DNA from 2 places in the Arthrobacter sp. BGA-UO-ETr-C19 genome. Region 2 is predicted to be linked to the other one. Evidence: predicted binding sites of a transcription regulator. Region 2 holds the regulator's gene; the other holds the start of a gene.

Region 1 (21,228 bases), on a different contig from region 2:
TCAACGTCACGCCTGTGGGAATGGCCGGCGGACCGGAGGCAGACGCGCTGTCCTTCCCCGCCGAAACAATAGTGGCAGCCAAGGTGGTCTTCGATGTCGTGGCCCTGCCGGCGGAAACGCCCCTCATCAAGGCGGCCCGGGCGGCCGGCAAGCAGGTCATCACCGGGGCCGAGGTTGCCACCATCCAGGCGCTGGAGCAGTTTGTGCTGTACACGGGAATCCGCCCCACCGAGGAGCAGGTCCGGGACGCCGAGGCGTTCGTGCGCGCCCAGTAACTGACCGGGCTCCACCGAGGAACTAAACGGGCTCCACCGAGACAGCCACTCTCTCCTCCCCGATCCGGGTGAGGACCAGGGTGGCTGTCTTTTTGCCCGCGGCTTTGCCGCCGGCTTTACCCGCAGGGAGGAGCTGCTTGCGCAACTCCTCCGGGGTGACGGACGTGCCGCGCTTCTTGATGTCCAGCACGCCGACGCCGTTCTCCTTGACCCAGGCCTTGAGCGCCCTGACGTTGTACGGCATGACCTCCAGGACCCGGTACGCCCGGGCATACGGAGTGTCCACAAGCTCCGGGGCGCAGATGTAGGCGATGTGCTCGTCCACGAGGTGCCCGCCCAGGTCCAGGGCCAGGTCGGCCACGAGCCCGGCACGGATGACAGCGCCGTCCGGCTCGTACAGGAAACCCTCCACCGGACCCACGGGGGCCACGGGTCCGGCGTCGAAATCCTCCCCGCTGGTAAGTTCGGCGGCGCCCTCTGCGCCGATGACCAGGGCGGCCCGCCGGATTCCGGGACGGGCCACGGCGTTGAACCACAGCGTGACTTCCGTGACGTCGCCGCCCACCGAGACCCACTGCGCCTCGCAGCCGCCAGGCACCGATTCGTGCGGAATGCCGGGCCCCATCTTGACGCCGACGGCCCGCCCCGCGGCCGCGAGCGACTCCACGAAGGACAGCGGCGGAGAGAAAGCCTCGGGGTCCCAGATCCGCTGGGTGCCGGACGTGGTGGTGGTGCGCCGGGCGGGGTCCAGCCAGACGCCTGCCCCGTCCTCCAGCGCCACTGAGGTCGCGTCCGAATGGACCACCGTGGCGTGCGGAAAGGGAATGAGGTTGATCGTGGCGCAGGCGGCGGTGGTCTCGTCGACCTCCACAGCGGTCACGGCGATGTCAAGGGACGCCAACGCCATGGCGTCGGCGCCGAGGCCGCAGCCCAGATCGGCCACGTGGCGGATGCCCGCCTGGGCAAAGCGCTGGGCGTGCCGGGCTGCGACGTTGAGCCGGGTGGCCTGCTCCAGGCCAGCCTGGGTGAACAGCATCTGCCGGGCAAACTCGCCGAACTTGGCCTCGGCCCTGGTCCGGAGCCGTGACTGCGTCAGTACGGCGGACACGAGTTCGGGGGAGTGGCCGGCCTTGCGGAGGCTCGAGTTGAGGGCGAAGGAGCGGTCCTCTCGGTAGGGTCCGAGCGAGGCCAGCAGCTCCCATCCTTCTTCTGTGAGGAGCGGGGCGATCTGGTCCTGCGGTGCTTCAGACATGGGATCAAGCCTAGTGGAGCCGCCGCTCCAAGCTCTTCCCGATAGGGTGGTCTGAATGGAATCCAGCGAAACGCCCACCCCCGACCAGCCCGAAAGCACCACCCCCGGTCCGGCGGAGCATAGCCGGCTGGTCCGGTATGCACGCCCGGCGCTGATCGCCGGAGCCGTGGTCGCCGTCGTCTGTCTTGTCCTGCTGGTGATCATCTTCCTGCTGGACTCCTTCAATGCCACCGTCTACTCGGTCGGCGGCAAGAACATCAGCGACGCCACCGAGGAAGCCCGGCAGATCCGGGACCTGTACCTGGGGGCACACGTAGGCGGCCTCGTGGTGCTCAGCGTGTCGGTCGTGATCGCGGCGGCGGCCGCCGTCGTGCTTGTCCGCGAACAGCGGAAGGCGGGGGACGAAGACGCTGACGGCGGCGAGGACCTGGGCTTCGACGACCTCGCCGGCCGCTGATCGAACGGCCCCGCGCGGGTTACGGCGGATGAATTTCTGGCACTCGCCTTGACCGAGTGCTAACCCCTTACATAGAGTCATCATTAGCACTCTCCCTAGGAGGGTGCTAACACACGAAGAGCTGCCAGCCTGGCTGCTGCCGGCACCGCGACGACGGTCTGCCGCCACGGCGCAACAGTTTTACTGTCCATGAATTTTGACGAAAAGGAGAGGTCCGAGTGTCGGTCTCTATTAAGCCTCTTGAGGATCGTATTGTTGTCCGCCCGCTCGAAGCCGAGCAGACCACGGCTTCCGGCCTGGTTATCCCGGACTCCGCGCAGGAGAAGCCGCAGGAAGGCGAAGTTGTTGCAGTAGGCCCCGGCCGCTTCGAAGACGGCAACCGCGTACCGGTCGACGTAGCCGTTGGCGACGTTGTCATCTACTCCAAGTACGGCGGAACCGAAGTCAAGACCGGCGGCACGGAGTACCTCGTGCTCTCCGCCCGCGACGTTCTGGCGATCGTCGTTAAGTAACTCTTAGGATCCCCGTGCCGCCGTCCGCGTCTGATTCTGTCTGACCGGTCGGCTGCACGGGGTTCTGTCTTGAAAGGACAAAACCATGGCAAAGCAGCTTGCGTTTAACGACGCTGCCCGCCGGTCGCTTGAATCCGGCATCGACAAGCTCGCCAACACGGTTAAGGTGACGCTTGGTCCCCGCGGCCGCAACGTCGTGCTGGACAAGAAGTGGGGCGCCCCCACCATCACCAACGACGGCGTGACCATCGCCCGGGAAATCGAGCTTGACGACCCGTACGAGAACCTTGGCGCCCAGCTGGCCAAGGAAGTCGCCACCAAGACGAACGACGTCGCCGGTGACGGCACCACCACAGCTACCGTGCTCGCCCAGGCACTGGTCAAGGAAGGCCTGCGCAACGTTGCCGCCGGCGCCGCTCCGGGCCAGATCAAGCGCGGCATCGAGGTCTCCGTCGAGGCCATCGCAGCACGCCTGCTGGAGAACGCCCGTCCCGTCGAGGGCACCCAGGTGGCCAACGTTGCCGCCATCTCCGCCCAGAGCGACGAGGTGGGCGAGCTGCTTGCCGAGGCATTCGGCAAGGTGGGCAAGGATGGTGTGATCACCATCGAGGAATCCTCCACCACGCAGACCGAACTGGCCCTCACCGAGGGCATGCAGTTCGACAAGGGCTACCTGTCCCCGTACTTCATCACCGACACCGAGCGCCAGGAAGCCGTCCTCGAGGACGCCCTCATCCTGATCAACCAGGGCAAGATCTCCTCCGTGCAGGAATTCCTGCCGCTGCTGGAGAAGGCGCTGCAGAGCTCCAAGCCGCTGTTCATCATCGCCGAGGACGTCGACGGCGAGGCCCTGTCCACGCTGATCGTCAACCGCATCCGCGGCACCCTGAACGTGGTTGCTGTCAAGGCTCCGGGCTTCGGTGACCGCCGCAAGGCCATGCTCCAGGACATCGCCACGCTGACCGGCGCCCAGGTTGTGTCCCCCGAGCTGGGCCTGAGCCTGGACTCCGTGGGCCTCGAGGTGCTGGGTACCGCCCGCCGCATCACGGTCACCAAGGACAACACCACCATCGTTGACGGCGCTGGTTCTGCCGAGGACGTCGCTGCACGGGTCGCCCAGCTGCGCGCCGAGCTGACCCGCACCGACTCCGACTGGGACCGGGAAAAGCTGCAGGAACGCCTGGCCAAACTGGCCGGCGGCATCGGCGTGATCAAGGTCGGCGCAGCCACCGAGGTTGAGCTGAAGGAAAAGAAGCACCGCATCGAAGATGCAGTGTCCTCCACCCGCGCCGCCCTCGAAGAAGGCATCGTGGCCGGTGGCGGTTCCGCCCTGATCCACGCGCTGAAGGCACTCGACGAGGACCCCGCTGTCACGGCACTCGAAGGTGACGCGGCTGCTGCCGTCGGCATCGTCCGCCGTGCACTGGTCCAGCCGCTGCGCTGGATCGCCCAGAACGCCGGCCACGACGGCTACGTTGTGGCCGCCCGGGTTGCCGAGCAGGACAACAACCACGGCTTCAACGCCAAGTCCGGCGAGTACGAGGACCTGATCGCGGCCGGCGTCATCGACCCCGTCAAGGTCACGCGCGCGGCCCTGCGCAACGCAGCCTCCATCGCTGCGCTGGTGCTCACCACCGAGACCCTCGTGGCCGAGAAGCCCGCCGAGGAAAACGAGCACGCAGGCCACAGCCACTAGGCTTCCGCCCGCTCTCGCGGTTTTCCAAGGAGGTCCGGTCCAGCTCTTGCTGGCCGGGCCTCCTTTTGCGCTTTCAGGAGCATTTTCCCAGCTGAGACGCCGGTCACACCCGGCGCGCTTGATTCGTCTCGAATGTCACGAATCGGTAACATGGGTGCTTTGTGCTGCCGTTTGAGGGGTTATCTGTGCCAGAAGCGAGATCGACCGACCCGATGAGAAGCATGCCGCGGGAGGAGCCGTCGGGGGGACAAAACCATGAACCGCGGGCTGCCCGCCTGAAGGCCAAGCCGGGCTACCGGCCCGAGGTCCAGGGCCTTCGCGCCCTGGCGGTGCTCATGGTCGTCACGTACCATGTGTGGCTTGGCCGGGTTTCCGGCGGCGTGGACATCTTCCTCCTCATCTCCGCCTTCCTGCTGACCATGTCCTTCGTCCGCAAGGTGGAGAAGGGCACGCCGCTGCGCCTCGTGAGCCACTGGCTGCACCTCTTCAAGCGGCTGATCCCGGCCGCCGTCGTCGTGATTCTCGGTGTGCTGGCCGGAACCTGGCTGGTCCTGCCGCAGAGCCGCTGGCCCGACGTCCTCAACGAGGCGTGGGCATCCCTCCTCTACGGGCAGAACTGGCTGCTGGCCAACAGCGCGGTGGACTACTACGCGCAGGACCACTCCGGCGCCAGCCCGCTCCAGCACTTCTGGTCGCTGTCCATCCAGGGCCAGGTCTTCATTCTCTGGCCCCTCATCTTCGCCGGTTCCGCCCTGGTGTGGCGGCTGCTGCGGCGCCGCCGGGACGTCAGCTACCGCACCGTCCTGATGGCTGCCTTCGCCGGCATCTTCATCGCTTCCCTGGTGTTCTCCATCGACCAGACGGCCAGCAACCAGGCCTACGCCTACTTCGATACCCGGACCCGGCTGTGGGAGTTCGCGCTGGGATCGCTGCTGGCCCTGGCGCTGCCCTACCTGAAACCGGGGAAGGCGCTGCGCGTGGTGCTGGGCTGGGCCGGGCTTGCCGCCATGGTCTCCTGCGGCCTGCTCCTCACCGTGGACCGGTCCTTCCCGGGCTTCATTGCGCTGTGGCCCACTCTGGCCGCGGCGGCCATTATCGTCGCCGGGCAAAGCGGCAGCCGGTTCGGCGTGGACCGGATCCTGTGCTCAAAGCCGCTGGTGGCCCTGGGGGACAACTCCTATGCCCTGTACCTGTGGCACTGGCCGGTCCTGGTGCTGGCGCTGGCGGCCACCGGCATCGCGGCGCCCAACCTGGTCCAGGGCCTCGTCATTGTGGCCGGTTCCGTGGTCCTGGCCGTGCTCACCACCCGCTTCGTGGAAAAACCGCTGCGCGAATGGCACTGGCCGCAGCTGCGGGCCTGGCGCACCGCCGTCGTTATTGTTGCCTGCGGCGCCCTGCTGGCAGGGCCGGTCGCGGTGTGGCAGTCCAAGCTGAACGCCGAGGAGGCTGCAGCGGCGGCGCAGCCGCGGGAGCTGACTCCGGGCGCCGCCGCGCTGGCACCGGAGAACGCCGGCAAGCCGACGCCGGAGGCCACCGTGATCCCGGCACCGGCCGCCATGAAAAACGAGTGGGCGGACATCGACGGGCTGTGCACGGACGAAAACGTCCCCAGCGATCCGCTGCTTAATGGCTGCCTACAGAACAGCAAGCCGGACAAGGTGACCAAGCGGATCGTGGTGCTCGGCGACTCCCACGCGCAGCAGTACATGGCCGCGCTCGGCCCCATCGCCAGGGACCACGGCTGGGAGGTGGTCACCCTCCTGAAGGGGAACTGCCGGTTCGGCGCCGAATCCCCGGAACGCGACGCCGACTGCAACGCCTTCAACAAGGCCAGTGCCGCATATGTCATGGAGCACAAGCCGGACGCGGTGTTCACCGTGGCATCCCTCACGCACAAGGAAGCCCCGTTCGAAACCGACGTGCCCGGCTACCTGGAGGGCATCAAGCCGTTCACCGACGCCGGGATGGACGTGGTGGGGGTCCGGGACAACCCCCGCTTCGCCATCAACATGCCCGAATGCGTCCAGAAGTACGGTACCGACGCTCCGGAGTGCAACCCGCCGCTGGGTGAATCACTGGCCGCCAAGTCGCCGCTGGACGCATACCGGGGCAAGGTGGACGGGTTGCACCTGATGGACATGAGCGACTTTATCTGCGCCGGCGGCATCTGCCCGGCCGTGGTGGGCAACGTCTACGTCTACAAGGACGACAACCACCTCACCAAGACCTACGTCCAGTCCATGATCCCGATGTTCGAGAAGCGGCTGCTGGCCACCACGGGGTGGAAGTAGCCGGGCTGTGTGACCGCGGCGGCCTCCGGACCCGCGTGCCATTGCTCACAATGCCGGCGCGGAATATGGGGATCGCCGCGGAGGTTCTAGAATTTATTCAATACTTCTGCACAGGCCAGTCCCGTAATGACGGGCTGGTCATCGGCTGCAACCCCTACCCGTGAACCTGTAAACCAAAGGTAAGAGGCGCACTCATGACCCAGCCCGAGCACGACCCCTTCGGCTTCATCGGCCTGACGTACGACGACGTCCTGCTGCTTCCCGGCCACACCGACGTGATCCCCTCCGACGCCGACACATCGTCCCGGATCTCCAAGCGCATCACCGTCCAGACGCCGCTGCTTTCCGCGGCCATGGACACCGTCACCGAATCCCGGATGGCCATCGCCATGGCCCGCCAGGGCGGCCTCGGCGTCGTCCACCGCAACCTCGCGATCGACGACCAGGCCGACCAGGTGGACCGTGTCAAGCGCAGCGAGTCGGGCATGATCACCAACCCGCTCACCATCGGCCCCGAGGCCACGCTGCAGGAACTTGACGAGCTGTGCGCCCGCTACCGCGTCTCCGGCCTTCCCGTGGTCGACGACGGCAACCGCCTCCTCGGCATCGTCACCAACCGCGACACGCGCTTCGTGCCGGAATCCGACTTCCCGATCCGCCTGGTCAGCGACGTCATGAGCAAGATGCCGCTCGTCACCGGCCACGTCGGCATCAGCCGCGAAGAGGCCTCGCACAAGCTGGCCACGAACAAGATCGAGAAGCTCCCGCTGGTGGACGAGCAGGGGCGCCTGAAGGGCCTCATTACCACCAAGGACTTCACCAAGGCCGAGCAGTACCCGCTGGCCACCAAGGACGACGAGGGCCGGCTGCGTGTCGGTGCCGCCATCGGCTTCTTCGGTGACGGCTGGGAGCGGGCCATGAAGCTGGTGGACGCCGGCGTGGACGCGCTCTTCGTGGACACCGCGAACGGCCACTCGCAGGGCGTGCTGGACATGATCCGCCGCCTCAAGTCAGATCCGGTTGCTGCGCACGTGGACATCATCGGCGGCCAGGCTGCCACCCGCGAAGGCGCCCAGGCGCTGATCGACGCCGGTGCCGACGGCATCAAGGTGGGTGTCGGCCCGGGCTCCATCTGCACCACGCGCGTCGTGGCAGGTGTGGGCGTTCCGCAGATTACCGCCATCTACGAATCGGCGAAGGCTGCCATTCCGGCCGGTGTTCCGCTGATCGCCGACGGCGGACTCCAGTACTCCGGCGACATCGGCAAGGCGCTGGTGGCCGGTGCCGACACCGTGATGCTCGGCTCCCTGCTGGCCGGCTGTGACGAGTCTCCGGGTGAGCTCATCTTCGTCAACGGCAAGCAGTTCAAGAGCTACCGCGGCATGGGCTCCCTCGGGGCCATGCAGTCGCGCGGCAAGAACACGTCCTACTCCAAGGACCGCTACTTCCAGGCGGACGTCTCCGGCGATGACAAGCTCATCCCCGAGGGCATCGAAGGCCGTGTGGCCTACCGCGGCCCGCTGGCCTCGGTGGCATACCAGCTGGTGGGCGGCCTCCGCCAAACCATGTTCTACGTGGGTTCCCCGACCATTCCCGAGCTCAAGGCCCGCGGAAAGTTCGTCCGGATCACCCCGGCAGGCCTGAAGGAATCGCACCCGCACGACATCCAGATGACCGTCGAGGCGCCGAACTACGGTTCACGTTAAAGCCGGACTCTCAAAGAGGCCGTGGGGAACAGTCCCCGGCCTCTTAGTGCCCGTGCCCGGGGCTAGGCTGGAGCCATGTCCCAACCACGCCATCCCGCCGAACTGAACCCGAAAAGGGAACCCCAGCGGCGGCTGGCACTGAAGCCCTATGCGCAGGCCGTGGCCCAGGTCCTCCGCGTCAGTTTCCGCGCGTCGCCCGGTGCCGTGCTCATGAAGGTGGCCGGATCGCTGATCTCGGCGGTCCTGCCCCTGGTGACCACGTACTTCGCCGGCCTGACCACCACTGCGCTGGCCGCCGCCTACAACGGGGACGCTGCCGCCGGGCAGCAGGCCATCCTCTACGTCATCATCACCGCCGCCCTGGGTCTGTTCTGGGGAGCCTTCAGCAGCGTGGACCGCTACATCCAGCAGCTCATGAGCTTCCGGGTGGGGGCCATCGTGGGCGACCTAATGTACGAGCGGTTCCTGGCGCTGGATTTCTGGCGGTACGACGATAAGGAAACGGTGGACCTCTACGACCGCGCCAAGCGGTTCTCCGATTCCTATGCCCGGGTCCTGGACCGGATCGCGGCCATCTTCACACAGCTGGTGTCTGTGATCCTGGCCATCGGCGCGCTGCTGCTGGTGAGCTGGTGGATCGCGGTGATCGTGCTGGTCGCGATCGTGCCCAGCGTCTACCTGCAGTTCAAGCTGTCCCGCGAGCAGATCGCGCACTGGAACACCCAGGTGGATTCGCGGCGGCAGCGGCGGATGATCGAAACCAACCTGCTCCGCCCGCAGCACATCGCCGAGATGCGCCTGTACGGGATCGTCGGCTACCTCATGGGACTTCGCTCCCGGCTCAGGGACGCCGACGAGAAGCGCCGGCTGGACTTCCAAAAGCGGTACATCCCCAAGCAGCTGGCGGCCGACGCCCTGCAGTACGCCGCGGAGGTTGTCTCGCTCATCTGGGTGGTGGGCCAGATCATCGCCCGGGCCCAGCCGGTGGGGCAGTTCCTCTACGTCCAGCAGATCGTCAGCCGGGCCCTGTCCACCGCGAACAACCTGGTGTCCTCGCTCAGCTCCATCGACGAGGACCTCGCCAACCTCAAGGACTATGAGCTGTTCATGGCGCTGCCAGTGCATTCCAGCCATGCGCCGCCGCTGCTGGATGCGCCAAAAACGGTTGAGCTGCGCGACATCCGCTTCACCTACACCGGCAGCGACATCGAAGTGATCCGCGGCATCAGCATGACCATCCGCGAGGGCCAGCACATCGCCATCGTGGGGGAGAACGGCGCCGGCAAGTCCACGCTGATCCGCATCCTGGCCGGGCTTTACCGCCCGGATTCCGGCCAGGTGATGCTCGACGGCGTGGACCTCGCCGCCGTCGACGTCACCTCCTGGCACCGCCACCTGGCGGTGCTCAGCCAGGAGTTCCTTAAGTACGAGTTCGCCACCGCAGCCGAAAACATCCTGTTCGGCGATGTCGACTCGCCCCGGAACGACGAGCGGGTCAGCCGCGCGGCCGCCGATGCGGAGGCACTGGATTTCATCAACAAGCTGCCCAACGGCCTGGACAACCACGTCAGCAACTGGATGGAGGATCCGCGCGGCCGCAAGGGAAGCGGACTGAGCGGCGGGCAGTGGCAGCGGCTGGCCATGGCGCGGAACTTCTACCGGAACGCCTCCTTCATGGTCATGGACGAGCCCACTTCCGCCATCGACGCGCTGGCAGAGCACCGCATCTTCACTCGGCTGTTCGCCGAGCGCAGCAGCACTATCATCGCCATCAGCCACCGGCTCGCCACGATCGAGAAGGCGGACATTGTGTACATGCTGGAGGACGGCCGGATCGTGGAGCAGGGCACGCACCGGGAACTGGTGGCTCTCCGCGGCCGCTATTTCCGGATGTTCGAGTCCCAGCTCAGCGTCCCCACCAGCCCCCTAGCCTCGCAAGCTCGCCCAGGGAACCCTGCTGGCGTGGGCCCGGAGGCCGGCGGGATCTGACTTCCGCCTCGGTGTCCCGGTCCTCAGACAGGCGTTCGGCTGGGATAACCTAGAGCAGTGACTTACGAGATTGAGATTGGCCGTGGCAAGCGTGGGCGTCGTGCCTACTCCCTGGACGACATTGCGATCGTCCCCAACCGTCGCACGCGTGACCCCAAGGATGTCTCCGTCTCGTGGCAGATCGATGCCTACAAGTTCGACATGCCGGTCATCGCTGCACCCATGGACTCCGCCATGTCCCCGGCGACGGCCATCGCACTCGGCAAGCTCGGCGGCCTGGGCGTCCTGGACCTCGAGGGCCTCTGGACCCGGTACGAGGACCCGCAGCCCGTGCTGGACGAGATCGGGGCGCTTGCGGACGAAACCAACAGCCCGGATGTCACGCGCAGGATGCAGGAGCTTTACAAGGCACCCATCCAGCCCGAACTGATCACTTCGCGCCTGGCCGAAATCCGCGCCGCAGGCATCACCGTGGCCGGGTCTCTTACCCCGCAGCGCACCCAGGAGCACTACAAGACCGTGGTGGCCGCCGGCGTCGACATCTTTGTGATCCGCGGGACCACGGTTTCCGCCGAGCACGTCTCGAAGGACCACGAGCCGCTGAACCTCAAGCAGTTCATCTACGAACTCGACGTCCCCGTCATCGTGGGCGGTGCCGCGGGCTACACACCCGCCCTGCACCTGATGCGGACCGGCGCTGCCGGCGTCCTGGTCGGGTTCGGCGGCGGTGCCACCACCACCACGCGCCGCGCCCTCGGCATCCACTCGCCGATGGCCTCTGCAATCTCCGACGTCACCGCCGCCCGCCGCGACTACATGGATGAGTCCGGCGGACGCTACGTCCACGTCATTGCCGACGGCGGCATGGGCACCTCGGGCGACATCGTCAAGGCCATCGCCATGGGCGCCGACGCCGTCATGCTCGGCACCGCCCTTGCCCGGGCAGAGGAAGCCCCCGGAAAGGGCTGGCACTGGGGGCAGGAGGCGCACCACCTGGAGCTGCCCCGCGGCGACAGGGTCAACATCGGAACTGTCGGTCCGCTCGAAGAGGTGCTCTTCGGGCCGGGCCACCACACCAACGGAACCTCCAACCTGATCGGCGCCCTCCGCCGGTCCATGGCCACCACCGGCTATTCGGACCTCAAGGAGTTCCAGCGGGTCGACGTCGTGGTTTCGCCCTACGCCGGAAACTGACCTGCGCGCCCGGCAACACAGTCCGCACCCTGCCCATCGGCAGAGGTACGAAGTACTCTGGTGAACTACAACGTTCGATGAGGATGGAGGCCTGTCATGTCCGGTTTCGGTGAACGTCCGGCGGCGACCAGGGGAGCTTTAGGCCCGGAGGCGCGGGAGGCTGCGCTTGCCGCGCTGAAGGCTTCGGCGGACCCGGGCAAGGAACTGGACATCCTCATCGTCGGCGGCGGCATCGTCGGCACCGGGGTGGCCCTTGACGCCGTGACCCGCGGCCTGAACGTGGGCATTGTGGAAGCCAGCGACTGGGCCGCGGGGACATCGTCACGGTCCTCCAAGCTTATCCACGGCGGCCTCCGTTACCTCGAAATGCTCGACTTCGCACTCGTGAAGGAGGCGCTCCAGGAACGGGGGCTGCTGCTTTCCGAGCTGGCGCCGCACCTGGCCAGGCCGGTGCCGTTCCTGTACCCGCTGACCAAACACGTCGTCGAGCGGCCCTACATCGGCGCCGGCATCGCGCTGTACGACGTCATGTCGATTTCCGGCGGGCACAAGCGCGGCGTTCCGTTCCACAAGCACCTCTCGCGCCGGGGCACCCTGCGCGCCGCCCCGAGCCTGAAGGACGACGCCTTCATCGGATCGATCCGCTACTACGACGGCCAGGTGGACGACGCGAAGTACGTGGCCAACCTGGTGCGCACCGCCGCCTACTACGGGGCCCACGCGGTCAACCAGACCGCCGTCGTCGACTTCCTGCGCGAAGGCGAGCGTGTGGTGGGCGCCAAGGTGGTCAACCGCGAGGACAATTCCAGCTTCAACATCCGCGCCAAGCAGGTCATCAACGCCACAGGGGTCTGGACCGACGAAACCCAGGCCATGGTCACCGAGCGCGGCCAGCTGAAGGTACGCGCCTCCAAGGGCATCCACCTGGTGGTTCCGAGGGACCGCTTCCAGTCAACGGTCGGCCTGATCCTGCGGACCGAGAAGTCCGTGCTGTTCGTCATCCCTTGGGGGCGGCACTGGATCATCGGCACCACAGACACTGACTGGCATCTGGACAAGGCCCACCCCGCGGCGTCCAGCAAGGACATCGACTACCTCCTGGAACACGTCAACAAGGTCCTGAAACGGCCCCTCACCCGGGAAGACGTGGAGGGTGTCTACGCCGGGCTCCGGCCGCTGCTGGCCGGGGAAAGCGACTCCACGGCCAAACTCTCCCGCGAGCACATCGTGGCCCACCCCGTGCCCGGCCTGGTGGTGGTGGCCGGCGGCAAATGGACCACGTACCGCGTCATGGCCAAGGACGCCGTGGACGAAGCCGTCCGCAGCATGGACGAGCGCGTGCCCCCGAGCTGCACCGAGACCATCCCGCTGCTGGGGGCCAACGGGTTCAAGGCCGCCTGGAACCGCCGCAACCGGACTGCCGAGGAATCCGGGGTTCACGTGGCGCGCGTGGAGCACCTGCTGAACCGCTACGGATCCATGTCATCGGAGGTGCTTGCGCTCATCCAGGACCGGCCCGAACTGGCGGAACCGCTGCCCGGCGCGGACGACTACCTGCAGGCAGAGGCTGTCTACGCCGCCACCCACGAGGGCGCCCGGCATGTGCACGACGTCCTGACCCGGCGCACCCGGATTTCCATCGAGGCGTGGGACCGCGGTGTGTCTGCCGTCCCGGTAGTCGCTAAGCTTATGGGAGAAATTCTTGGCTGGAGCGATGCGCAGCGGGAAAGCGAAATCAAGCATTACCTTGCGCGGGTGGAAGCCGAACGGCTCAGTCAGCAGCAGCCCGATGACGAATCGGCCGACGCTGCCCGGCTGGGCGCGGAGGACATCGTCCCGCTGCGCTGAGATCGCAAACCGCCGCCGGACAGGCCCCGGCCTCACTGAAGGGACACCACTTGGCGGAACCACTGGACCGTTATGATGCCGAGCTCACCACACCGGACATGGTGATCCTCGAAATGGACGCCGAGGACAAAGTGGACGCGGCCAGCCAGCTGGCCCGGAAGCTTTACGACGCCGGCCGCGTCTCAGACCTCGAGGGCTTCCTGGGGCACGTCAACGCCCGCGAGCACCAGCTGGCCACCGGACTGCCCGGGGGAGTCGGCCTGCCGCATGCCCGCAGCGAGTTCGTCTCCGAGACCTCGATCGCCGTCGGGATCACCAAGTACGGCAAGGCCCTGGACTTTGGCGCCGCTGACGGTCCGGCCACTGTGGTCCTGCTCATCGCCACGCCGGCGAGCTCGTTCTCCGACCACCTCGAAGTGCTCGCCACCCTGGCGCGGTCACTATCCAAGGAATCGTTCCGGGAGTCGCTGCGCCGGGCCTACGACGCCGAGGTCATCGCAGAGCTCATCAACTCGAGCCTGGTCTTCTTCGACCACTAGAGATTGGGGCAGGCCCTTTCGTGTCGACTTCGTCGCCACGTAGGGACCCTGCTGCCCCACTCTAGGGGCAGGCCCTTTCGTGTCGACTTCGTCGCCACGTAGGGACCCTGCTGCCCCACTCTAGGGGCAGGCCCTTTCGTGTGGCGCCATCAGGCGTTTCGTTGTTCTACACACGGACGAAGTAACGTTAAGGGGTGTGGAAAACAGCCCTCCAGCCCCGGTGGATCGCAGGCTTGGTCTTTGCGATCGCCGTTTCGGGTGTCTTTGTGCTCCTGAGCCAGTGGCAGTTCGGCCGTTCCACGCAGCCCGAGGTGCCGGTCAACCCCGCCACGGAGCAGGTCCAGGACCTAACGAAAACCCTGCAGCCCGGTGACTTCTTCCGTGGTTCAGTGGCGGACCAGATGGTCCAGGCGTCCGGCACGTACGATCCGGCCAAACAGGTCCTGGTTTCGGGCCGGCTGAAGGACGGCAAGACCGGATACTGGGTGGTCACGGCCTTCGCGGTGACGGACGCGCCGGTGCTCAAAGGTGCGGCAGCCTCACCGAAGACCTACATACCGGTGGCCCGCGGCTGGATCGCCGATCCCGCTGACGCCAGCGCCCCGCCGTCGGGCGTTATCCGGCTGACCGGACGGCTCCTGCCGTCCGAGGCCCCGGTGCCCAATGCAGCCCCTGAGCCCGGCCGGGCGTCGGCAGTCTCGGTGGCTGAACTCATCAACGCCTGGAACGTCAGCAGCTACCCCGCGTTCGTTTCCGCCACGGCGGAAAAGTCAGGAACGGCCGACGTCGGTGCTGCCGCCGGCAGCGGCCTGGAGCCGCTCAGCATCGCTGCCCAGCCGCCGGCCGCGAAGGTCAACTGGCTGAACCTGTTCTACTCCGTGGAGTGGATCGTTTTTGCCGGTTTTGCCCTGTTCATCTGGTGGCGGCTGGTCAAGGACGACTACCGCAGAAGCCTCGAGGACGCCGAGGACCACGACGCCGGTGGCCACGGACACGACGGACCAGAACCTACCCAACCCAACGAGATCCAACAAAAGGTACAGCCATGATCGAACCAAAGCCGGCCATCCAGCCCTCGAACCCGACCGGGGCGGCGAAGAAGCGACGCTTCGGCGGCACCGAGGCACAGATCCGCTCCGCCCTGAAGTTCTACAAGGTCATGGCCTACCTCACGGGTGCCATGCTGCTGCTGCTGTGCGCGGAGCTGGTGGCCCGCTACGGCTTCGGCCAGTACCTCTTCGCCGGCGGAACGGACGCCCTGACCGGCCAGCCGTTCGGCTTCGGCTTCGCGCAGGCGGAACCGAAGGGCGTCCTCGGCGGGTTCAACGCGTCCGTGACCGTGCTCATCGTCCACGGCTGGATGTACGTGGTGTACCTGATGTCCAACTTCCGGCTTTGGACGCTAATGCGCTGGCCGTTCGCCAAAATGATCCTGCTGGCACTCGGCGGCGTGGTCCCGTTCCTGTCCTTCATCGTGGAGAAGAAGTTCCACGCCGAGGTGGAGGCCGAACTCGCCGCCAACCCGCAAGCCGCCAGCCGGTACTGATCCGCGTTCCGTGCGTCACAGCGGGCCCGCTCAAGATGCGTCGGGGCAATCGCGCAAAGTAGGCTAGTACGGTGACTACTCCCACTGCATCCCAGACTTCCCAGAAGCCGGTGCTGGTTGTTGACTACGGTGCCCAGTACGCGCAGCTGATTGCCCGCCGCGTCCGGGAAGCGAATGTGTATTCGGAAGTGGTTCCGCATACCTACAGCACTGAGCAGCTCCTGGCCAAGAACCCCGCCGCCATTATCCTCTCCGGCGGACCCGCCAGCGTCTACGCCGACGGTGCCCCTAGCGTCGGCGCCGACCTTTTCGAGGCCGGTGTTCCGGTCTTCGGCATCTGCTACGGCTTCCAGGCCATGGCCAACGCCCTCGGCGGCAAGGTGGACAAGACCGGCCTGCGGGAGTACGGCTCCACCCAGACCACGATCCTCGGCGAAGGACGTTCCGTCCTCGAAGGAATGCCCCAGGACCAGAACACCTGGATGAGCCACGGCGACTCCGTGCACGAGGCTCCCGAGGGCTTTGAGGTGCTGGCCACCACAGCGGGCGCAGAAGTTGCCGCCTTCGCCAACGAGGAGAAGTGCCTGTACGGCGTGCAGTGGCACCCCGAGGTGAAGCACTCGGCCTACGGCCAGCAGGTCCTGGAGAACTTCCTGTTCAAGGGCGCCAAGCTGGAACCGAACTGGACCACGGGCAACATCCTTGAGGAGCAGGTGGATCGGATCCGCAAGCAGATCGGCGATGCCCGGGTCATCTGCGGCCTCTCCGGCGGTGTGGATTCCGCTGTTGCCGCAGCCCTCGTCCAGCGCGCCGTGGGCGACCGGCTCACCTGTGTCTTCGTCGACCACGGGCTGCTTCGCGAAGGCGAGGCCGAGCAGGTGGAGCGCGACTTCGTTGCCGCCACCGGCGTGAACCTCTACGTGGCCAACGAGCAGGAGCGTTTCCAGGCGGCCCTGGCCGGAGTCAGCGATCCCGAAACCAAGCGCAAGATCATCGGCCGCGAGTTCATCCGGGCCTTCGAAGAGGCCGAGCGCGCCATCATCGCCGACGCCGCAGCGCACGGCGAAAAGATCAAGTTCCTCGTCCAGGGCACCCTGTACCCGGACGTCGTCGAATCCGGCGGCGGCGAGGGCGCAGCGAACATCAAGAGCCACCACAACGTGGGCGGACTGCCGGAGGACCTGGAGTTCGAACTCGTTGAGCCGCTGCGCGCCCTGTTCAAGGACGAGGTGCGTGCCGTGGGCGCCCAGCTCGGCCTGCCCCAGGAGATCGTTGGCCGTCAGCCGTTCCCCGGCCCCGGCCTGGGAATCCGCATCGTCGGCGAGGTCACCAAGGAACGCCTGGACCTGCTGCGCAAGGCAGACGCCATCGCCCGCGCGGAACTGACCGCCGCCGGACTCGACAACGACGTATGGCAGATGCCCGTGGTTCTCCTCGCGGACGTCCGTAGCGTGGGTGTCCAGGGCGACGGCCGTACCTACGGCCACCCGATCGTGCTGCGCCCCGTCTCCTCCGAGGACGCCATGACGGCGGACTGGTCTCGGCTTCCCTACGACCTGCTGGCGCGGATCTCCAACCGGATCACCAACGAGGTCGACGGCGTCAACCGCGTGGTGCTCGACGTCACCAGCAAGCCGCCGGGAACCATCGAGTGGGAATAGCGTTGTAAATATGGCCGGCCTCCGCAGGGAGGCCGGCCATTTTGCATTAACGGGTATCGGATCATGCACGGCAGGCTACGGTGCGAAATGCGCCGCAACTTGGGCCGACCCAGTGTTGCGGTCTCTCAACCGCGGCGGTTTCCGGCTACGCTCGAAGCTATGCCCGTATGGTCCAAGGCGTCACGCGCAAGCGCAGAAAAGAAGGCAGTAGTGTCAGTAGGTCAGGTCGACTCCGAGGGTTCGGAGGAGCTCAGGAAGTGGCTGTCCGGGCTTAAGCCCGTTACGGGGGCAGACACCATGCTGCGCTTCACCAAAACGCCCGAGGGCTCCATCGACCTCACCCACGCGCACCCTTCCGGCCTTGCGCAGCTCATGGCCGGGCGCCGGACGCGGCTCTCCACACTGATCCGCGACCAGCAGCAGTACGTCGTGGCCGCCCGGGCCTGCCGGAACCTGCGCTCGAAGATTTTCGAACTGGCCAATGACCGCGGCATCGAGGCAGGGTACTTCTCGGCTGGCACCGTGGTGTGGACCTCCGCCGTGGGCGGCAAGCCGCAGCGCGTCTCGGCGCCGGTGATGCTGACTGCCATGTCGCTCACCATCCGCCCGGGTGAAGACGACTACGAACTTCAGCTCACGGAGCAGGCGCGCATTAATCCCGCCCTGATCCGGCATCTGAAAACCATCCACGGAATCGTGTTCGACGTCAACGCCGTGACACGGATGGCGTACAGCACTGCGCGGTTCGACCCCCTGCCGGTGCTGGACCGGATCAGCACCCTGGTCAAGCCGATCCACGGCGCCGACGTGGAGCACAACCTGCTCGTTTCGACCTTCGCGGACCTTTCCGGCAACCTAGACGATCCGTGGATCAACGGGCGGAACGCACTGGTGGCCTCGCTGGCCAAGGCCGCGTCGGGTGAAATCGTCGACGTGCCCGCGCTCAAGCCCGGACGTTTCCCCAGCGTGGACGAGCGGGACCCGGCCGAGGAGCTGCTACTGCTGGACGCCGACGCCGACCAGCAATATGTGATCGACGCCGTCAGGGCAGGGGACTCGCTGGTGGTGAGCAGCCCGCCCGGCACCGGCCAGACGCAGACGGCCATCAACACCATCGGTGCGCTCGTGGACGAAGGCAAAACCGTCCTGGTGGTGGGGGACCGGCGTGCCAGCCTCAACGAAGTGGCCGGACGGCTCGAAAACCTGGGCTTGGACTCCACTCTTTTCCAGCTGTCCGGAAACGCAACACCGCAGCAGCTCAAGGGCCAGCTGGTCCGCGCCATCGTTCGCAACGAGAAGGCCCTGGAGCCGCAGCTCGGGGGCCTGCACAAGACTCTCACCGAGCACCGGCATGCGCTTATGGACCACGTCGCGTCGCTGCACAACGTGCGGCAGCGGTGGGGCTGCTCGCCGTACCAGGCCATGCAGTCGCTCGCGGAGCTGACATCCATCCAGCCGGCCCCCGCCACCACCGTCCGCCTCAAGCGCAGCGTCCTGGACAGCATCCGGGACCGCGAGGAACTGGCCGGCCGGCTGAAGCGCGCCGCCGAACTCGGTGCATTCAGCAGGGCATCGACCACCAGCCCCTGGCACGGTGCACGGCTGGTGACACGCAAGGAAACCGAGGAAGCGCAGGAGCTGGCGCGTGCGGTGGCGAAGAAGCTGCCGCTGCTGCAGGAACGGATGAAGGACGTGGCCAGCCACGCCGAAATCCGCCTGGGCACCACCTTCGCCGAATGGGGCTCCCAGCTCAAGCTCCTGGTGGCCGTCCGCGAAAGCCTGGACAAATTCACCCCGGACATTTTCGACAGGCCCGTGACTGACCTGATTTCCGCGACGGCGTCCTCGTCCTGGCGCAGGGAGCGCGGGATCGACATGGCCTCCATGCAGCGCTCCCGCCTGCGCCGTGTGGCCAAGGAGTACGTCCGCCCGGGCGTGCACATTGCCGACCTTCACAGTTCGCTGGTGCTGGTCCAGGAACAGCGTGCCCAGTGGGCCGGCTACGCCACCACACAGCGGCATCCGGCGGTGCCGTCCGGCCTCGCGGAAATCAGCATCATGCACCGCGGACTGACCCGCGAGATGAAGATGCTCGGTGATGCCCTGCGGCACACGGCTGCGGGCGGTTCGCTCGAAAACATTCCGTACCCGGAGCTCATGGAGCGTCTGGAACGGCTGGTCGCGGACACGCAGACGCTGCAGACCCTGCCCGAGCGCACGCTGCTCATCGAGAACATGCGCGAGCACGGGCTGGGGGAGCTGCTGGCAGACCTCTCCGAGCGCGAGGTCGGGGCCGGGTCCGTCGCTGCCGAACTTGACCTGGCCTGGTGGCAATCGGCGCTCGAGGCGATGATCAGCGGTGACGACTACCTGGCCATGTCCGACGGCGACGCGCTCCGCCAGCTGGAGGCGGAGTACCGGCTCGCGGACAACGCCCACATCGCCAGCGGTGCAGGGCGGCTGCGGTGGAAGCTGGCTGAGCGCTGGCGCGCGGGCATCGAGGAGCATGCCCGCCAGGCTGACCTGCTCCGGAGCCTGCTCAAGGACGGGCGGGTCACGCTGGCTGCGCTGACGGCGCAGGCGCCAGGGCTGGTTCCCATGCTGGTGCCTGTCTGGTCGGTCAGCCCCTACCTCATGACCGGCCTCCTGCCTGCCGAACAGAAGTTTGACGCTGTGGTGATCCTCGACGCCGAGGCGACGTCGCTGCAGGCGGTCCTCCCCGCCATCGCGCGTGCCCGGCAGGTGATCGCCTTCGGCGACGACAGGATCGCCAGCCCCCGCACCTTTACCGTGGCCGTGGAGCGGCTCGCAGCTGGCGAACAGTCCCACCAGAGTGTCGAAAGCGCGTTCACCGCACTTTCGGCAGTGCTGCCGACGGCGACGCTGCGCTCTGTCTACCGCGCGGTGGACGAGGACCTGGTGCTGCAGCTGAGCAAAAACTCTTACGGTGGAGGCCTCCGCCGCCTCCCCGAGGGGCAGTCGGCCACGGGGCTGGACCGTGCGCTGACGGTGGAATACCTTCCCGACGGCACCGGACTGCCCAGCGCCGACCACGAGGGCGTCGAATCGGTGGTGGCCGAGGTGAACCGGGTGGTGGAGCTCGTGTTCGAGCACGCCCGGCTCCGTCCCCGGACATCGCTGGCGGTGGTGACTGCCAGCCTCCGGCACGCGGCACGCATCGGCGAGTCCATCCGGCTGCAGCTGCCCAACCATCCGTCGCTGTCCGGATTCTTCACAGCAGGTGATGAATCCTTCCGGGTTGTGGACCTGGAGCGTGCCCAGGGGCTGGTCCGCGACCGCGTGATCTTCTCGCCGGGATACGGACGGACACCGCACGGCCGCGCCCTGCACAGCTTCGGTCCGCTCTCCGCCGAGGGCGGCCGGGCCAAGTTCGCCCTGGCGATGACCCGGGCACGGCAGTCGCTCCACGTCCTGACCTGCTTCAAACCGGAGGACCTTGACCGGACCCGGCTGGCCCACGGCGCCGTCGATCTCTTCGAACTTCTGGACCGGGAGATCTCCGGCAACACAGACCTGGGAACGCCCGCGTCCAGGGCAGCGGCAAGTGAACAGGCATTGGGCGCCGATCCGCTGGTTGCTGATCTCGGCGACCGGCTGCGTGCCCGCGGTGCCCGCGTATGGCACCAGTACGACGGCGTCATCGACGTGGTGGCCGCGGCCGATCCGCTCAGCACCATGGGCCAGGACGAGGCCGACATTCCACGGCCGGTAGCCATCGAATCGGACGGCACCGAGCAGTACCGGCAAATGACAGTCCGGGAACGCAGCCGGCTGCGCCCCCAACTGCTGGAGCGGCTCGGCTGGCGGTACATGCCGCTGTGGACCATCGAGGTCTTCACCGATCCCTCGGCGTGCGCCGACAGGATCGGCGGGTACCTCGGGCTTGAGAAGCCTGTCCCTCAGGTGCGCTCCGTGGGCGCCCCGGCATTCTTCCTGGATGACGACGTCAGCACCCTTGCGGTAGGCGACTTCGAGCCCGAAGCGGGGGAGGAGGACTCGTACCAGGACATGGATGACGGTTCTCGCGACGACCTGAACGGTCACGATGCGGACCAGAGCGGCCGGAAAGCACCCGATCGGGATGCAACCGGGGCGGTCCGGGCGGACTGGCGCCCATCGGGTGCGGAACAGGCGAACGCTGATAAGCCAGTCGCTGATCAGTGGAACGTTGATGAGAGGGAAATGGATCAGACTGGCACCGATCCGGCGGACGTCGACAGGGACGATTCCGACGCCGCCGG
Region 2 (9,367 bases):
GTTCGTCCACCTGGATGCCGGATTCGTTGTTAACTTCGATGCTCATGCGTGCTCTCCCGTCGTTCCCGGGGAACGGAATGCTTGACCCGGTTGCGTTGTGCTTCGTCCCAGATGCTGTAGGCGTTGACGATGTCCCCCACCAGGCGGTGGCGGACGACGTCGGCGGCGTCCAGGACGGAGAAGCTGACGTCGTCGATTCCGGTGAGGATCTCCTCGACGATGCGCAGGCCGGAGCGGGTTCCGAACGGAAGGTCCACCTGCGTGACGTCGCCGGTGACCACCATCTTGGAACCGAAGCCGAGGCGGGTCAGGAACATCTTCATCTGTTCCGGCGTGGTGTTCTGGGCCTCGTCAAGAATGATGAAGGCGTCGTTCAGCGTCCGGCCCCTCATGTAGGCCAGCGGCGCCACTTCGATGGTTCCGGCAGCCATCAGCCGGGGAATGGACTCGGGGTCCATCATGTCGTGCAGCGCGTCGTACAGCGGCCGCAGGTAGGGGTCGATCTTGTCGCTGAGCGTGCCGGGGAGGAATCCGAGCCGTTCGCCCGCTTCGACGGCGGGCCGGGTGAGGATGATCCGGCTGACTTCCTTCTGCTGCAAGGCCTGCACCGCCTTGGCCACCGCGAGGTAGGTCTTGCCGGTGCCGGCGGGGCCGATCCCGAAGATCACCGTGTTCGCGTCGATGGCGTCCACATAATTCTTCTGGTTCAGCGTCTTAGGCCGGATGGTCTTGCCGCGGCTGGACAGGATGTCGTGCGTCAGCACCTCTACCGGATTCTGCAGCGACTGGCTGCGGAGCAGCGAAACCAGTTGCTGGAGAACTGCCGGCGTAATAATGGTGCCGCGGGCCACGAGCCCCCGGACCTCGTGGAGCAGGCGCATGATCCGCGGAACATCGGCCGCGGGTCCGTTAATGGAGAGTTCGTTGCCGCGGACGTGGAAACTGACTGCCGGGAACTGGTCCTCGATGAAGCGGAGGGCCTCGTCGTGGCTGCCCAGCGACTGCACCATCTGATCAGAGTTATCGAAGATGACCACCTCCGTCCGGACACCGGGAAGAGTATGGGGGAATTCGCCCGTGGTTCGGTCCCCCGTGTTGAGGCGGCGCTTTCCGTTAGCTGATTCAGTCATGGTGACGGCCCACAGGCCTTCGGTTCCCTCCAGTTCGGAACATAACTCGTTTGTGTCTCTACATCTTACGCCAGCGCACGCCATGGCCTGCCGTCCCGGGAGGTCACGGCGGACCGCAATTCTGTAACGCGTTCCCGCAATTAGATATCAACTTTGTATCGGCCTCATATCGTTCCCGTTGCAGTTCGGCCGCCTGCAGCGAAAGGCACGCAGCGCTCCCAGGTCTCGTGTAATGCTGGAAAAGGAGCTCGCCGGCAACGGTCCGGCGTGCCCGCAAACAAATGCTTATTCGAAGGGATCGCCAGCATCAGTCAGCCAGGAACTCCGGGCCGGAAAGTACCGCGGATGCGCTCCGTGCTGCTGTCCGCGCTGCTTCCGGCTGCCCTGCTGATGTCAGGGTGCATCGCCGATCCCGATCCCGCCGTGACCTCCGCCAACTCTCCGACGTCCTCGTCGCGCCGGGCCGCCGGCACGGACGGCGTTCCCACTACCAGCGCGCCACTGGAGACAACGCAGTCCTCGAACAAGGCGCCGGTCTACTGGATCGGGCGCAGCAACAGCAACGTTTTCCTGTACCGCGAGTTCCGCGACGTGCCGGACGATGAGAACCCGATCACGCGGGCCCTTCGCGCCATGATGTCGGAGACTCCCCTGGATCCGGACTACTTCACGCCGTGGCAGAACCCCAAGAACCTCGCGACGTCGATCTCGGGCACCAACGTCATTACCGTGGATGTTTCCGCCGATGCCTTCAACAGCAACCTTGACGCGGACATGGCCCAGCGGGCCATCCAGCAACTGGTGTACACCGCAACGGCCGCAGGAGCCAGTTCAGGCCTGATTGACGCCGGCCAGCAAATCGAAGTGGTGATCCTGGTGGACGGGCACACCGATTACCTGGCCTTCAAGCACGTCAAGCTCGGAGCCCCCACGTCCCGCAGCGCCGGAATGGTGGCGCCGGTATGGATCATCGATCCGCAGCAGGGCACCGAAGTCGGCGACGGCCGGGTCAAGATCTCCGGACGAAGCACCGTCCCCAACGGCAAACTCCACTGGCGGATCCTCAAGGTCCACGACAACGGCGACAAGGAAAGCTACCTGACTGGCGAAGCCACTGCGGCCGCGGATCCCGCCGCAGCCGGAGTCTTCGGCATCACGGTCAATCTCGCGCCCGGCAACTACGAGGTGCGCGTCTCCCAGATTGGCCCGGGCAAGCCCGAGGACGAACTCAACGTGGACTCGCGAGGCTTCACGGTCCGCTAGGGTCACAGTTCACTAGCGGTTCCGGCCGCGAGAAGTTACCAGCGGCCCAGGACGTCGCTGGCAACCACGACGCCGGCCGGTCCCGCCGTCGATGACCGCAGGACGTGCGGTCCCAACAATGCTGTGACCGCCCCGGCGCTGCACAGCCGGGTGACCTCCCGGGGACTGATGCCCCCCTCAGGGCCAACGATGAGGAGAATCTCGCCGGGGCCGGCCGCCTCCTGGCGCTCCTCAGACCATTTGCCGAGAACCCGCCGCAGCGGCGTCACCGCATCTTCGTGCAGAATCACGGCAAGACCGGCTTCCGCCACGGTCTTTGCCAGAGCCTGGGTGTCGACGGCGGGACGCACCTCAGGGATCCAGGCGCGGCGCGCCTGCTTCGCAGCCGCAGCCACGGTGGACTGCCATTTCCCGTGCGCCTTGGACGCCCGGTCACCCTTCCACCTGACAATGGAACGCTCCGACTGCCAGGGGATCACGGCGTCGATCCCCAGCTCGGTGGCGGTTTCGATCGCGAGTTCGTCCCGGTCACCCTTGGCGAGGGCCTGGACGAGGACCAGACGCACGTCCGGCCGCGGTTCCACGCTGACGGAGGTGCATTCGACCGTCAGCTCGGCGGGGGCGGCATCCGTCACGGTTCCGGTGATGCGTTTGCCGGCGCCGTCGGCAAGGTCCACCTGCTCCCCCACCGCGAGGCGCTTGACGGTGACCGCGTGCCGGGCCTCGGCGCCGTCGAGGACGAACACAGAACCGGGAACCGTGCCGTCCAGCGCGCCGGCCGGGGTGAAGAAAACGGGGTTGCTCACCGCTACAGGTTACCGAGGCGGTCCCGCAGCTTGGCGAAGACGCCGCCGCTGGCTGCGAGCTTGCCCTCGGAGAACTGCTCGCCGCGGAGCTTGGCCAACTGCCGGAGAAGGTCTTCCTGGGCGGGGTCGAGCTTGGCCGGGGTTTCCACCTGCAGGTGGACCTTGAGGTCACCGCGGCCGTAGCCCCGCAGGTGCGTGACACCGAGGCCGCGGAGGGTGATGATCTCGCCGGACTGCGTGCCCGCCTTGACGTCGATCTCCTGCTTGCCATCGAAGGTTTCCAGGCTCAGTTCCGTGCCAAGGGCAGCAGCGGTCATGGGAATGTTCAGGGTCGCGTGCAGGTCGTCGCCCTCGCGGATGTAGGTGGAATCGTTGTTGACCCGGATTTCCACGTAAAGGTCGCCGGACGGGCCGCCCGCGGGGCCGGCCTCACCCTGCCCGGAGAGCTGGATCCGCGTTCCCGTGGCCACACCGGCCGGAACCTTGATGGTCAGGGACCGGCGGCTGCGGATGCGTCCCTGGCCGCTGCATTCGTTGCAAGGGTCCTTGATGACGGTGCCGAAGCCCTCGCACGAACCGCAGGGGGCGGCCGTCATGACCTGGCCGAGGATGGAACGCACCGCCCGCTGTACCTGGCCGCTGCCGCCGCAGATGTCGCAGCGCTCCGGATGCGTGCCCGGCTGGCAGCAGGAGCCCTCGCAGGTGGGGCAGGTGACGGCCGTGTCCACTTCCAGCTTCTTGTTGACACCGAAGACGGCGTCCCGCAGGTCGATCCGGACGCTGATGAGCGCGTCCTGGCCGCGGCGGACGCGCGACGCGGGCCCGGACGTGCCGCCGGCGCCGAAGAAGGTGTCAAAGATGTCCTGGAACGCGAAGCCCTGGCCGGCGTAGCCGCCACCGCCGAAGCCGTTGTCGGTGCCGTTCTCGTTGCCGGTGGTGTCGTAGACCCTGCGCTTCTGCGGATCGGACAGCACCTCATAGGCGTGGGTGACGGCCTTGAACCGTTCGGCTGCGTCTTCCCCGGAGTTGACGTCCGGGTGAAGCGAGCGGGCCAGCTTGCGGTAGGCCTTTTTGATCTCCTCGCCGGTGGCTTCCGGGGAGACTCCAAGAACGTCGTAGTGGCTGCTCAAAGTTCGTATCTCTTCCTGGTTGTACTGCCTGTGGTCAAAGGATGCCCGGGGCGTGCGGTCACGGGCCCAGAATCCTCGAAAGGTAGCGGGCCACCGCGCGCACGGCGGCCATGGTGGTGGGATAGTCCATCCGGGTGGGGCCAAGGATGCCCACTTTGGCACTGGCGTCGGGTCCATAGCCGGTGGCCACCACCGACGCCTCGGCCAACCCGTCGTACGGGTTTTCGCGGCCGATGCTGACAGCCACGCCGCGCGGGTCCTGCGCCATGTCGCTCAAGAGCCGCAGCATCACAACCTGCTCCTCGAGGGCTTCCAGCACAGGTCCAATGCTGAGCGGGAAGTCTACGTTGGACCGCGCCAGATTGGCCGTTCCGGCCAGGACCATCCGGTCTTCCCGGCTGTTGTGGGCGAGACCCTCCAGTCCCTTGCCGAGGGCCATGGCAACGAGGCGCTCGGCCGGCGTGCAGCCAGCCACGACGGCGGCCAGGTGCTGGGGCAGGCTGGCCACCGGCGTTCCGGCAACTCCTGTCAGGAACCGGGTGCGCAAGTTGGCGAGCGTGTCGTCCGACAGGTCCTGCCCGGCGTCGACGACACGCTGGTCCACCTTCCCGGAGTCTGCGATCAGCACGATCAGCACCTTCCGGGGCGCCAGCAGCACGAATTCGATGTGCCGGACCACGGCGCGGCTCAGGTGCGGGTACTGCACGACGGCGACCTGGTTGGTCAGCTGGGAGAGGAGCCGGGCCGTCCGGTCCAGGACGTCGTCCAGGTCCTCTGACCCTTCGAGCAGCGACTGGATGGCGCGCTTCTCTGCCGGGGACAGCGGCTTGACCGCCGAGATCTGATCAACGAACAGGCGGTAACCCTTGTCCGTGGGAATCCTGCCTGCGCTGGTGTGCGGGGCCGTAATAAGGCCCTCATCCTCCAGCGCCGCCATGTCGTTGCGGATGGTGGCGCTGGAAACGCCCAGATGGTGCCGTTCCACCAGGGCCTTGGAGCCGACAGGTTCGCGGGAATGGACATAGTCCTCCACGATGGCGCGCAGCACCTCAAGCTTCCGTGGTTCGCTCACAGTCCACCTCCTTTTGGCCATAACCGCGCCGGGCGACAATCCTGCCCGCAAACGCTGTGGTTAGCACTCGACATGCCTAAGTGCTAACAAGTCTAATATGAGTCGCCGCGTTGTTAGCATTGGTACCGCTCCGGGCGAAATTCCGGGCGCCTGTCCCCCGGCGGCATGCCCGCGGCCGGAGCGGCTCCTTCCGAGTGCAGAGCGGTGAACGAATGCAGTACCAGACCTGGGGCCCGCAGGAGATCGCAGCGCCCGCCAAGAACAGCCTGCCCGAGGTGCCGGTGGAGCGCGGCATGGTGCTCGAGGACGTCCAGTCAGGCTGGGTGGGCGCAGTGACCCGCGTGGAGAAGTCCGGCGGCATGCACCTGGTGGCGCTCGAGGACCGCCGCGGAAAGTCGCGGTCGTTCAAGCTGGGCTTCGGATTCCTCCTGGAGGGGCAGCCGATCCGCCTGATGCCCCCGGCACCCAAGGCGAAGCCCGCAGGGCAGCGCGCTGCACGGACGGCGTCGGGTTCTGTGCGGGTGGAAGGGCAGCGCGCGCAGGTAGCCAAGGCCAGCCGGATCTGGGTTGAAGGCAAGCATGACGCCGAACTCGTGGAAAAAGTCTGGGGCGACGACCTCCGGGTGGAGGGCATCGTCGTCGAACCCCTCCATGGCATCGATGACCTGGCAGCGGCCGTTGCCTCCTTCCGCCCGGGTCCCGGCCGCCGGCTGGGAGTTCTGGTGGACCACCTGGTCCCTGATTCCAAGGAGTCCAGGATCGCCGACGCCGTCATGGCGTCCCCCGGCGCCGCCGGAAACGTGCTGATTGTGGGCCACCCGTACGTTGACGTCTGGCAGGCCATCCGGCCATCGGTGCTGGGCATTCCGCAGTGGCCGGTGGTGCCGCGCGGCACGGACTGGAAAACCGGCATCCTCACCGCCTTCGGCTGGCCGCACGAGACCAAGGAAGACATCGGCCTCGGCTGGCAGAAACTCCTCGGCGCCGTGCGCACCTACGCCGACCTAGAGCCCGCCCTGCTGGGCCGGGTGGAAGAGGTCATCGATTTTCTAACAGTTCCGTAGCTTCAGTCCCGCGATCCGGCGTTCGGACCGCGATTGCCCGCACAGCCCGGTATCCTTGGTACGGCGTCACCGCACCGCGGCCCCGGCGCCCAATGCACTATCGCACCAACGCAAGCTAAAGGAAGACACCGTGGCAGAAGACGCTCGCGACCGCAGGGACACACAGTCCGGACAGGACCTGCCCCAGTACCATGGGGTTCCGGCCAACGCGCTTCCGCTGACCGCCAGCGAGGACCGGCAGTGGGCCACCTTAGCGCACTTCGGAGGCATCCTCGGCTGTGTTCCGGCGCTGCTGATCTACCTCATCTTCCGCGACCGCGGCCCGTTCACAGCCCAGGAGTCCAAGGAAGCCCTCAACTTCACCCTGCCGCCGACGATTGCGGCCTTCGTGGCCAACCTCCTGGTGCTGCTTCCCGTCGTCGGCAACCTCTTCGCCGTGCTGGCGACGCTCATCTGGATTGCGCTGACCTGCTTCGCGGTGTCCGCCGGCGTCCACGTCAACAAGGGCCAGCCGCACCGGTACCAGTACAACCTCCGCTGGATTAAGTAGCCGGGCGAATAACCACCAACAACAACGCGGGGTCACTTACAGCCCAATCCGCTAAGGATATTGGGCTGTAAGTGACCCCGCGTTGCGGATTAAGGCGTTAGTCCGGGAGGATCCTGCGGACCACGGCGTCCGCCAGCAGGCGGCCCTTCAGTGTGAGGACCAGGCGGCCCCGGAAGGCTTCCTCGGGCACCACAAGGCCGTCGGCGATCAGCCCGGCCACGGCCTTCCGGCCTGACGGGGAGAGCGCAGCGGTTTGAAGCCCGGACGAAAGTCGGGCTTCCAGCATGACGTTTTCGACGCCCCGGGTTTCCGCGTCAAGGGTCTCCCGTCCTGCCGCCGGTGAGGCGCCGGAGCCAAGCCGGCCGGCATACGCCGTGGGGTGCTTGACGTTCCACCAGCGCACCCCGCCCACATGCGAGTGCGCGCCGGGTCCGATGCCCCACCAGTCGTCCCCGCGCCAGTAGGCGAGGTTGTGACGGCACGCCTGCTCCGGTGCAGCGGACCAGTTGCTGACCTCGTACCAGTGCAGGCCGGCGTCGGAAATCATCCGGTCGGCGAGTTCGTACTTGTCGGCGTGGTCGTCGTCGTCGATTCCCGGAACTTCGCCACGGCGGATCTGGGCGGCGAGCTTGGTGCCGTCCTCGACAATCAGCGCGTAGGCGCTGATATGGTCCGGCCGGTACGACAGCGCGGTCTCCAGCGAAAAGCGCCAGTCCTCCAGTGACTCGCCGGGGGTGCCGTAGATGAGGTCCAGGCTGACGGCGAGTCCGGCGTCGCGCGCCCACTGCACCACGAGCGGGACACGGCTCGGGGTGTGCGTACGGTCGAGGACCTTCAGCACGTGGGGCACGGCGGACTGCATGCCGAAGGAGACCCGCGTGAAGCCCGCGTCCGCGAGCAGCTGCAGAGATTCCGGCGTGACGGAGTCCGGGTTTGCTTCCGTGGTCACCTCGGCACCGGGTTCGATCCCCCACGTGTCTATGGCGGCACGAAGGATCCGCGCCAGATCCTCGGCCGGCAGGAGCGTGGGCGTGCCGCCGCCGAAGAAGACGGTGCTCAGCTTGCGGGCAGGCAGGCCCGACTCCTTAAGGACCCGCGCGGCAAAGTCCACTTCCGAGATGGCGGTAGAGGCGTAGGCGTCCTGGGACGCGCCGCCGCCAAGCTCGGTTGCGGTGTAGGTGTTGAAGTCGCAGTAACCGCAGCGCACCGCGCAAAACGGGATGTGCACGTAGAGCCCGAAGGCCCGGTCGGCTGCACCGTTGGCGGCCTGCTGCGGCAGGAGGCCGTCCGACGGCGCGGGGTCACCCAGGGGAAGAACGCTAGGCATGCGTGCGGCCTCCGGAGGTTCCAGCCACGGTCATCACCACTACTTCTTGGCCTTGTCCTTGGATTCGTCGGTGGTCAGGGCTGCGATGAAGGCTTCCTGCGGCACTTCCACGCGCCCCACCATCTTCATGCGCTTCTTGCCTTCCTTCTGCTTTTCCAGGAGTTTGCGCTTACGGGAGATGTCACCGCCGTAGCACTTGGCCAGAACGTCCTTGCGGATGGCGCGGATGGACTCGCGGGCGATGATCCGGGACCCGATGGCCGCCTGGATGGGCACCTCGAACTGCTGGCGCGGGATGAGTTCGCGCAGCTTGCCGGTCATCATCACGCCGTAGGCGTAGGCCTTGTCCTTGTGGGTGATGGCGCTGAAGGCGTCCACCTGTTCGCCCTGGAGCAGGATGTCCACCTTGACAAGGTCGGCGACCTGTTCGCCGTCGGCCTTCCAGTCCAGCGAGGCGTAGCCGCGCGTCTTGGACTTGAGCAGGTCGAAGAAGTCGAAAACAATTTCGGCCAGCGGCATCCAGTACCGCAGCTCAACCCGGTCCTCGGAGAGGTAGTCCATGCCGCGCATGACGCCGCGGCGGCCCTGGCAGAGTTCCATGATGGCACCGACGAACTCGTTGGGCGCGAGGATTGTCGCGGCCACCATCGGTTCGCGGACCTCATTGATCTTCCCGGAGGGGAACTCGCTGGGGTTGGTCACAGTGACCACGTTCTTGTCCTCGAGCGTGACCTCGTAGACCACGTTCGGCGCCGTGGAGATCAGGTCCAGGTTGAATTCACGTTCGAGGCGCTCACGGACGATCTCCAGGTGCAGCAGGCCCAGGAAGCCCACCCGGAAGCCGAAGCCGAGTGCTGCGGAGGTTTCCGGTTCGTAGATCAGGGCGGCGTCGTTCAGCTTGAGCTTGTCCAGCGCGTCGCGGAGCACGGGGTAGTCGGTGCCGTCGAGCGGGTAGAGGCCTGAGAACACCATCGGCTTGGGATCGGCATAGCCGCTCAGCGATTCAGCGGCGGGCTTGGCCAGAT

The links. The regulator HrcA, encoded in region 2, represses chaperone genes, less so after heat shock. The targets are predictions, from matches to a motif close to TTNGCACTCGNNNNNNNCGAGTGCNAA.
Region 1: the regulator HrcA is predicted to act here: its motif matches at 2,021-2,047, upstream of groES (co-chaperone GroES).

What each region holds. Positions count from the first base shown of each region.
Region 1 covers NZ_JCAQPC010000024.1:703,463-724,690, forward strand. Annotated here, with positions in the region: gene AC57BR_RS22190 (shikimate 5-dehydrogenase) at 1-275, shown strand, start outside; gene AC57BR_RS22195 (THUMP-like domain-containing protein) at 298-1,527, opposite strand; gene AC57BR_RS22200 (hypothetical protein) at 1,583-1,984, shown strand; gene groES (co-chaperone GroES) at 2,203-2,496, shown strand; gene groL (chaperonin GroEL) at 2,582-4,192, shown strand; gene AC57BR_RS22215 (acyltransferase family protein) at 4,414-6,483, shown strand; gene guaB (IMP dehydrogenase) at 6,678-8,189, shown strand; gene AC57BR_RS22225 (ABC transporter ATP-binding protein) at 8,265-10,178, shown strand; gene AC57BR_RS22230 (GuaB3 family IMP dehydrogenase-related protein) at 10,236-11,372, shown strand; gene AC57BR_RS22235 (glycerol-3-phosphate dehydrogenase/oxidase) at 11,469-13,220, shown strand; gene AC57BR_RS22240 (PTS sugar transporter subunit IIA) at 13,271-13,759, shown strand; gene AC57BR_RS22245 (SURF1 family protein) at 13,954-14,808, shown strand; gene AC57BR_RS22250 (DUF3817 domain-containing protein) at 14,805-15,305, shown strand; gene guaA (glutamine-hydrolyzing GMP synthase) at 15,377-16,966, shown strand; gene AC57BR_RS22260 (AAA family ATPase) at 17,126-21,228, shown strand, end outside.
Region 2 covers NZ_JCAQPC010000022.1:29,588-38,954, forward strand. Annotated here, with positions in the region: gene ybeY (rRNA maturation RNase YbeY) at 1-46, opposite strand, end outside; gene AC57BR_RS15010 (PhoH family protein) at 30-1,130, opposite strand; gene AC57BR_RS15015 (GerMN domain-containing protein) at 1,476-2,393, shown strand; gene AC57BR_RS15020 (16S rRNA (uracil(1498)-N(3))-methyltransferase) at 2,429-3,199, opposite strand; gene dnaJ (molecular chaperone DnaJ) at 3,202-4,329, opposite strand; gene hrcA (heat-inducible transcriptional repressor HrcA) at 4,388-5,401, opposite strand; gene AC57BR_RS15035 (DUF3097 domain-containing protein) at 5,614-6,465, shown strand; gene AC57BR_RS15040 (DUF4870 domain-containing protein) at 6,596-7,015, shown strand; gene hemW (radical SAM family heme chaperone HemW) at 7,113-8,342, opposite strand; gene lepA (translation elongation factor 4) at 8,382-9,367, opposite strand, start outside.